2 regions of the Clostridium sp. LS3 genome follow, and region 1 is predicted to be linked to the other one. Evidence: riboswitches for the same ligand, from Rfam matches in the RefSeq annotation. Region 1 holds a riboswitch; the other holds the start of a gene.
The links. Region 1 has a riboswitch for magnesium ahead of mgtA (magnesium-translocating P-type ATPase). Riboswitches for the same ligand answer to the same signal wherever they lie in the genome.
Positions count from the first base shown of each region.

Region 2: linked by a shared signal. The riboswitch ahead of mgtE (magnesium transporter) and the one ahead of mgtA (magnesium-translocating P-type ATPase) in region 1 are both predicted to bind magnesium.

Region 1 covers NZ_CM143921.1:1,092,888-1,097,668, forward strand. Annotated here, with positions in the region: gene ACZJV1_RS04965 (beta-class carbonic anhydrase) at 1-538, shown strand, start outside; gene ACZJV1_RS04970 (alpha/beta hydrolase) at 601-1,551, opposite strand; M-box (ykoK) riboswitch at 1,785-1,944, shown strand; gene mgtA (magnesium-translocating P-type ATPase) at 2,292-4,781, shown strand, end outside.
Region 2 covers NZ_CM143921.1:442,285-447,065, reverse strand. Annotated here, with positions in the region: gene ACZJV1_RS02300 (DNA-3-methyladenine glycosylase family protein) at 1-799, opposite strand, end outside; gene mgtE (magnesium transporter) at 1,035-2,378, opposite strand; M-box (ykoK) riboswitch at 2,562-2,724, opposite strand; gene ACZJV1_RS02290 (3-hydroxybutyryl-CoA dehydrogenase) at 2,923-3,765, opposite strand; gene ACZJV1_RS02285 (electron transfer flavoprotein subunit alpha/FixB family protein) at 3,909-4,781, opposite strand, start outside.

The DNA of each region.
Region 1 (4,781 bases):
ATTTAATAAAAATTTTGTTGAGAATAAAGAATATGAACAGTACAAAACTTCAAAAGAGCCAAAGAAAAAGATACTTATTTTATCTTGTATGGATACCAGACTTACAGATTTACTACCTAAAGCATTAAATTTAAAAAATGGTGATGCTAAAATTGTTAAAAATGCTGGAGCATCAATTATGCATCCTTTTGGAAGTGTAATTAGAAGCGTTATTGTTGCAATTTATGAATTTAATGTAGATGAAATTTTTGTGATTGGCCATCATGGATGTGGGATGTGTAATTTAAATACAGAAAATTTATTAGAAAAAGCTATTGATAGAGGAATCTCACAGGAAGCTATAAATACACTTTTTAATGGCGGAATTGATGTGAAAAAGTGGTTACATGGATTTGATTCAGTAGAAGAATCTATAAAAGATAGTGTTAATTTAATAAAAAGACATCCTTTAATGCCACAAGGAATATCAGTTCATGGTCTAGCAATAGATCCGGAAATTGGTAAACTTGATGTGATTATAAATGGTTACGAAAATTAAAGCTAAATACTAATAAAAAGGCAAAAGATTAAATTATCTTTTGCCTTTTTAGTTATATAAAATTAATCAATGTATTTATTTATAAAAGTTTCAATGGTTGACCAGTAAAGATCAGGATTCACTTTTGATGCTTTAGCATGTCCCGCTCCTTCAATAGTAAGTTTTTCTTTTTCAGAACTCGTAGCGGTATATAGTTCGTCCATCATTGAATATGGAACAAAGTCATCTTTATCACCATGAATAAAAAGTATTGGAGTTTTAGATTTCGAAACTTGATTTAATGCTGATGCTTTTCTTAAGTTATATCCAGCTCTAAATTTTGATACTAATGAAGAAGCATGCATTACAGGAAAGTCTGGAAGTGAATAAAGCCCCTTTAATTTATGAGAAAATTGATTCCAAACAGATGTATAACCGCAATCTGCTATAATTGCCTTTACATTATTAGGTAAATTTTCACCCGATACCATAGAAACAGTAGCAGCTCCCATAGATACTCCATGAAGTATTATTTCTGTATTTTCATAATTTTTAATAATTAAATTTATCCACTCTATAATATCAAGTCTGTCATTCCATCCCATTCCAATGTAATTACCTTCGCTACTTCCATGAGCTCTTAAATCTGGAATTAAAACGTTATAACCCATATCATAAAAGCTTTTAGCATAAAGTATCATATCAGAACCTTTACAAGTATATCCATGAACAGTTATTGCCCACTTATTAGTAGGATTTTCGTTTAGTATTTTATATCCATGCAGTTTTAAATTATCAAATGAAGTTATATATTCATCAGAAAAGTTTGAATTACTAGTTAGCCAATTTACATCTTCATTTAAAACTTGTCCATCTGTATCTTCAGATTCTTCAGGTTTACCAAAAATAATATCTTTAGAAGTTTTTGGATTAAGAGCTAAGTTATAAAAGTAATTTCCTACAAAGCCTAAGGCGCCAACTGATAAAGTGGCTAAAACACCAGTTGAAAGTAGTACTATATTTTTCTTTTTCATAGTTACCTCCTTGGATTGTGCTAATATTATTAAGGGTTATTTTATCACTTTTAAATAAATTTCACAATAAATTATTTGAAAGTGACTTTATAATAATAATATGAATTAAATTTTAAAAATTGAGCTATAAACTTATTTTTTATAATTAAATTAAATAAAAATATTAAAAAGGGTTGACAAATATAGAGTAATTTCATATGATGAAGTAGAATTAGAAATTAAAATTTGAAAATTAAATATCTCGGTAGGTGAGGTTACCACAAGGATAAGGGTTGCTGCCGCAAAATAGTGGAGACACTATGAGAAGGTTAGCAGTCTATGTCGAATCCAAGGCATAGACTAATGCAATTTCATCGCCTTGTGAAGCTGAAGCTTGAACGATGGTGAAACAATTTTTTTGTTTTATGTTTTTTGTTGCAGTTTATTATTGCATATTTTAGGAATTTTATTTCCCTTACCATTGTTTTGGCTTTGGTAAGGGTTTTTTATTTTTAATCAATTTTATGTTTATATATTTTGAATTTTTGGAGGTGAGAGGAATGGATGAAGAGAGTAGTAAGAACATAGACCCACTAGGGAGAAGTATGATTTTCGTAAGCACGATGAATTTATTATGTACTAGATTGTACATTCATTCCTCTTGCTCATTACAATTGAATAATTTACATTAGTATTTCTTTTGGGTTTATGTCTTACTTTCTAAAAAAGTATTAAAATCTATTTTTTAGGAGGGAAAGACAATGAAAAAAAGAATATTGAAAAAAAACATTACTAATGAATTAAGATTAGCTGAAACAAAGAATAGATTAATTTCAGCTGCAATTCAAAATGAAAGTGCTATATTAAAGATATATGATACAAGCTATAATGGCTATGAAGAAAGTAAAGTTGAATTAATGAGAGAGAAGTTTGGAAAAAATGAAGTTACTCATCAAAAAGGTGACTCTTTATTAAAAAGACTTTTAGAAGCTTTTATTAATCCATTTACTATAATTTTATTGATTTTAGCAGTTATATCATTCATTACAGATATAGCTATTGTTGAACCAGCAGATAGAGATGCAACATCAGTTATTATAGTAACTACAATGGTTTTAGTTAGTGGAATCCTTCGTTTTGTACAAGAGGCAAGGTCAAGTAAAGCAGCTGAAAAGCTAAGTGAAATGGTTAAGACAACTATAAGTGTAGAGCGTAAAGAAATTGGAAGACAAGAAATTTCAATTAATGAAATTGTAGTTGGAGATATAATTCATTTAGCTGCTGGTGATATGATTCCAGCTGATGTTAGAATATTAAGATCTAAGGATTTATTTATAAGTCAATCATCATTAACTGGTGAAAGTGAACCAGTTGAAAAAATAGATAAGGCTATTATAAGTGATTGTAAAAATCCTGTTGAGATGAACAATTTAGCTTTCATGGGAAGTAATGTTATTAGCGGTTCAGCTACAGCAATAGCAATTAATGTTGGGGACGATACAATATTTGGTTCTATGGCAAAGCAAATAGTAGGTAAAAAAGTTACTACAAGCTTTGAAAAAGGTGTAAACTCAGTATCCTGGGTATTAATTAGATTTATGTTAGTAATGGTTCCGATAGTGCTATTCATGAATGGCTTTACTAAAGGAGATTGGATGGAAGCATTTCTATTTGCTCTTTCTATTGCAGTAGGTCTTACCCCAGAAATGCTACCAATGATTGTTTCAGCAAACCTTGCAAAAGGTGCAGTTTCTATGTCAAAGAAAAAAGTAATAGTTAAAGATTTAAATGCAATACAAAATTTTGGATCTATGGATGTTCTTTGTACTGATAAAACTGGAACACTTACACAAGATAAAGTTGTTTTAGAATATTCTCTTGATATTGAAGGAAATGAAGATAGTAGAGTATTACGCCATGCTTTTCTTAACAGCTATCATCAAACAGGATTAAAAAACTTAATGGATATAGCTATAGTAAATCATGCAAATGAAAAAGATATGATTGAATTATGGAAAGATTATAAAAAAGTAGATGAAATACCATTTGATTTTAGTCGTCGTCGTATGAGTGTAGTAGTTGAAGATAAATATGGTAAAACTCAACTTATTACAAAAGGAGCAATTGAAGAAATGATATCAGTTTGCTCACATGTAGAATATAAGGGGAAAATAGAACCTATTACAGAAAAAATAAAAGATGAAATTCTAGAGACAGTTGCAGGCTACAATAGAGAAGGAATGCGTATATTAGGTATTGCTCAAAAGAATAATCCATCAAAAGTAGGAGAACTTTCAGTAAAAGATGAAGCTGATATGGTTCTAATAGGATATCTTGCATTCTTAGATCCTCCAAAGAAAAGTACAGCTGGAGCAATAAAGGCTCTTGAGGAGTATGGTGTTAATGTTAAAATTCTTACTGGAGATAATGATGCTGTAACATCTTCAATTTGTCGTCAAGTCGGAATAAAAGTAAGTAATTTATTGCTTGGATCAGATATTGAAGAAATGGATGATGAACTACTTAGTGAAGTAGTAGAAGAAACTAATGTATTTGCTAAGCTTTCACCACAACAAAAGGTACGTGTTGTAGCTGCTTTAAGAAATAATGGACATACTGTTGGTTTTATGGGAGACGGAATAAATGATGCAGGAGCTATGACAGAAGCAGATGTTGGGATTTCTGTAGATACAGCAGTAGATATATCTAAAGAATCAGCTAACATTATATTGTTAGAAAAAGATTTGATGGTTTTAGAAGATGGAGTAATAGAAGGCAGAAAGATATATGCAAATATCATTAAATATATTAAAATGACAGCAAGCTCTAACTTTGGAAATATGTTTTCTGTTCTAGCAGCAAGTATATTCTTACCATTCTTACCTATGATGCCAATACAGCTTTTAATGCTAAATTTAATTTATGATATTTCTTGTATAGCTATTCCTTGGGATAATGTAGATGAAGATTATCTTAAAGCACCTCGTAAATGGGATGCAGGCTCCATTAGCAAGTTTATGATTTGGATTGGACCAACTAGCTCAGTTTTTGATATTGCAACTTATATTCTAATGTATTTCTTTATTTGTCCATTTGTATTTGGCGGACAATTCCATACACTAAATGAAGTGCAACAGTTAGGGTTTATGGGACTTTTCCATGCAGGATGGTTTGTTGAATCACTATGGTCTCAAACTCTTGTAATTCATATGATTAGGACACCACGTATTCCATTTATTCAAAGCCGTGCA
Region 2 (4,781 bases), 650 kb from region 1:
TTTTAACCCATACATCTACAGGAAAAGATGAATGTTTTGCCATTGAAAATAACATTATACAATCAGCAACTTTTGCTCCTACTCCCATAAACTTTTGAAGTGCTATATGGCATTCATCATCATTTAATGATTTTATGTACTCTAAATCAAAATCTAATACTTCTGGTCTTTCTTCATACTTAGTAGGATTTAATTCTATATCCTCTTTAATTACTAGAGCTTCATTAACTTTTTTAATAGTATCAACTATATACTTACTTCTAAAAGATGCACCTGTTTCTTGTATTTCCTCTAGTGTGGATTCCTTAATTGCTTTTGGAGTTGGGAATGTATAATATTCATTTCCTTTGTATTCTACTTTTTCTCCCCATTTTTCACATATCTTTTTAACTGTTTTCTTTATTGATGGAATACTATTTCTAGCTGATATTATAAAACTTATAAGCATTTCAAAAGGATCTTGATTTAATATTCTGATTCCATACCCAAACTCAACACTTTTTCTAAGTATTTCATCCTTTGCAAGAACATCCTTTATATCATCATAGCTTCTTTCTAAGTCAAAATAATTTAACCATATGTTATTAAAGTCTTTTTCATTAGTATTATATATTGTAACTTCATCATCTTTTTGAATTACTTCTATAACTTTTCCATAGGCAACAATTATGTAATTACAATCATTTATCTTATCCCATCTAAAACATTGCCCACACTCTAATATTTGCTTTATATTAAAGTTTTTAACTCCTTGTATTATAGCTTTATCTTCTTCAAATATAACATTTTTAAAATCCATTTCTTCACCTCTATATATCTCATTAATATATTATTTATCCCCGAGACATAAACGAACTATTCCCCTCTTCTTTTAATTAATTATAACACAATATAAATTAAAATAAAAAATTGCAAATTGATAATTTTAAAATAAACCTTATTTAGTTTAAAAAAATAGAGAAATTCAATGAACTTCCCTATAAATTTAATTTTATAAACATTTTACTATTTTTGATTGTCAATATGATCACTCTTTAAATTAAATAATTTAATAATAAGGTAGCTAATCCTAAGAAGAAGAAGAAACCTAATACATCTGTAAATGTTGTTACAAATATGGATGAAGCTAATGCTGGGTCTATATTAAGCTTTTTAAGCACTATTGGTACTACATAACCTGACATTGTAGCAACAACCATATTTAAAACCATGGCTACACCTATAACTATTCCAAAAACAATATTTCTTTCCCACATATATCCTAATATAGATATTATAATAGCTATTACAGAACCTGTTATAAGTCCGATTCCGACCTCTTTAAAGAATGTATGCTTAATATTGCTAAAGTTTAATTCCCCTAATGCTAATCCTCTAACAATTATAGTTAATGTTTGTGTACCCGCATTTCCGCCCATTCCTGCAACTATTGGCATAAATGTAGCTAAAGAAACTACTCGTCCTATTGTACCTTCAAACATCCCTACAACTGCTGATGCTAAAATAGCTGTAACTAAATTAATAACAAGCCAAGGTAATCTACTTTTTACTGACTCTCCTAATGTTCCATTAATCTTTTCTTCCTTGTCTATTCCCCCAAGACGATGAATATCTTCTGTACTTTCATCCCTTAATATTTGCATCACATCATCAAAGGTTATTATACCAAGTAATCTTTTTGCATTATCTACTACAGGCATAGTTAAATATCCATATTTCTCAAACCTATGTCCAACTTCTTCTTGATCCATATTATAGGGAATCCATTCTACATTAGTATTTAAAATATCTGATATCTTAGTATTAAACCCTGAGACTACTAAATCTTTTAATGGAACTATTCCTTTAAGCTTATCAAAATTATCTATTACATATAAGTCATATATATTTTGAATCTCTTCTCCATATTGTTGTAAATATTTTAAAGTTTCCTCTACAGTCATATTCTCTTTTACTGATATAAATTCCGTAGCCATTATCCCTGCAGCAGTGTCTGGATCATAGCTTAATAATTGCCTAACTTTTCTAGCATCTGCATCAGTCATCTTTGCTAAAATCTTATTCGCTTGTCCTTCATCTAAAATCCCTAGTAAATCTGTTAATTCATCTGAAGACATTTCTTCAATAATATTTTTTTGTTTGTTCTCTGAAAACTGACTAAGTATTTCATACTTTTCTTCATTCTCAGCTTCATCTATTATTGATGCAATAAATTCCTCTGGTAATCTATATAAGATATCAGTTATATCTTCTTTATTATCACGTAATACATCTAATATATCTACTGGATGTATATCTTCTATATACTTAATAATTTTATCTTGTGGAGCATGAAGTAAAAATCTTCTTAACTCTTCCTTATTCATATCTAACTTCATAAATTTTCCTCCTAAAATTAGATAGGAGAAAATCCTTCAATAGAGATTACTACTATTAAGACTTTCCTATCTTTTTTATATCTAAATCTATTCAATTCATACATTGTCCCCAGATACGAGTCCATAGTAACATCTCCCTTCAAAATAAAAAACTTTTGCCCTCTACGACAAAAGTTAATAACATTAGCTTTATAATCGTAGAGCTTTAGCACTATAAAGCGTAGACATAATGTCAGCTACATTAAAAATCACCTTAGCGATGATTCTTGCTAACCCATTGGAATCTCTAGATTTTTCTGGGTAGTAGCATTTTTCTTTATAGGAACCTCACCTAACAATTTGTATTATATATTTATTCCTAATAATATACTATGCAATAAAAATCTACATGTCAATAAAATGAATATTATTTTATAACAAACTATACTTTAAACTATTATGAACCTCTAATATTATATACAATATATTAAATAAAAAAAAGTGAAAGAGCTTAGGAATTTATTCCTTTACTCTCCCACTAGTTTTAATTCTTTATTATTAAATTCTAATAATTATAGAATCCTTTTCCTGTTTTTCTTCCAAGATATCCAGCTCTAACATATTTTCTTAAAAGACTACTTGCTCTATATTTACTGTCTCCTGTTTCATTATATAAAACATCCATAATAGCTAGGCAAACATCTAATCCTATAAGATCTCCTAAAGCTAAAGGTCCCATTGGATGATTTGCGCCATATTTCATTGAAGTATCTATATCTTCAACTGAAGCTATTCCTTCTTGTAGTATAAATGTAGCTTCATTTATCATTGGAATAAGTATTCTATTAACTACAAATCCTGGAGCTTCTGCAACTTCTACAGGCTCTTTTCCGATTGCAACTGATAAATTTTTAACAGAATCAAAAGTTTCTTGAGATGTAGCTATACCTCTTATAACTTCTACTAGCTTCATTATTGGAGCCGGGTTAAAAAAGTGCATTCCTATAACTTTATCTGGTCTTTTTGTTGCTGATGCAACTTCTGTTATTGATAATGATGAAGTATTAGAAGCTAAGATTGCTGATTCCTTACAAATTGAATCTAGTTCAGCAAATATACTCTTTTTAATTTCCATATTTTCTACTGCGGCTTCTATTACTAAATCACAATCCTCAGCAAGAGATAAATCAGTAGTTCCCGTTATTCTTGAAAGTATAGCTTCCTTATCTTCTTCAGTCATTTTTCCCTTAGAAACTAATTTGCTTAAGCCTTTATTTATTCCAGCTATTCCTCTTTCAACAAATTCATCTTTGATATCTCTAACTATAACTTCATATCCTTTTTGAGCGAAAGCTTGAACTATTCCAGCACCCATTGTTCCTGCGCCTATTACAAAAATCTTTTCCATTTTTACTAAACACCCCTTTATAATTGATAGTTGTCAATTAATAATTAACAATTCAAAAAAACTAAATTAATAAATATTAAATTTACTCTTTAATTGTCTATTTTCTATTGCTAATTGTCAATTATATTTATTGTATGTTAATTCTATTTCTCTTCTTTTAACTCTTTTACTTGTACTGTCATTTCTGGCACAACTTTTAATAAATCTCCAACTATTCCATAGTCTGCTGACTTCATTATTGGAGCTGATGAATCTTTATTTATAGCTATTATCATGTCAGAGTCTTGCATACCTGCAACGTGTTGTATTGCTCCTGAAATACCACATGCTATATATATATTTGGTCTTACTGTTTTACCTGTTTGACCAACTTGATAATCTCTTTCTATCCAACCATTTTCCACAGCTGCTCTTGATCCTGCAACAGTTCCTCCTAAGGCTTCTGCTAATTCTTCTAGTATAGCAAAATTTTCCTTAGAACCAACTCCTCTACCTCCAGCTACTATAAAGTTAGCTTCACTTATATCAACTATATCCTTAGCTTCCTTTACAATTTCAACTATTTTAGTTCTAATATCTGCCTCTTCTAGCTTAACTTCAACATTTTCTACAGTAAACTCTCTATCTTCATCTGGAAGCTTTGAGAACACTCCCGGTCTTACTGTAGCCATTTGTGGTCTATGATCAGGGCAAGCTATTGTTGCCATTAAGTTTCCACCAAAAGCTGGTCTTGTAGCTAGTAAATCTGCTTTTTCAACATCAACATCTAAGACTGTACAGTCTGCTGTTAATCCTGTTGATAATCTAGCTGCTACTCTAGGCCCTAAATCTCTTCCAATGAAAGTAGCTCCTATAAATAATATTCCTGGTTTTCTTTCATTAGCTATATCGCAAATAACTTTTGTGTATCCATCAGTTGTATAATGCTTTAATAACTCATTCTCAGCAACGATAACCTCATCTGCTCCATGTCTTCCTAATGTGTCTGCTAATCCATTAACTTTATCTCCTAATAG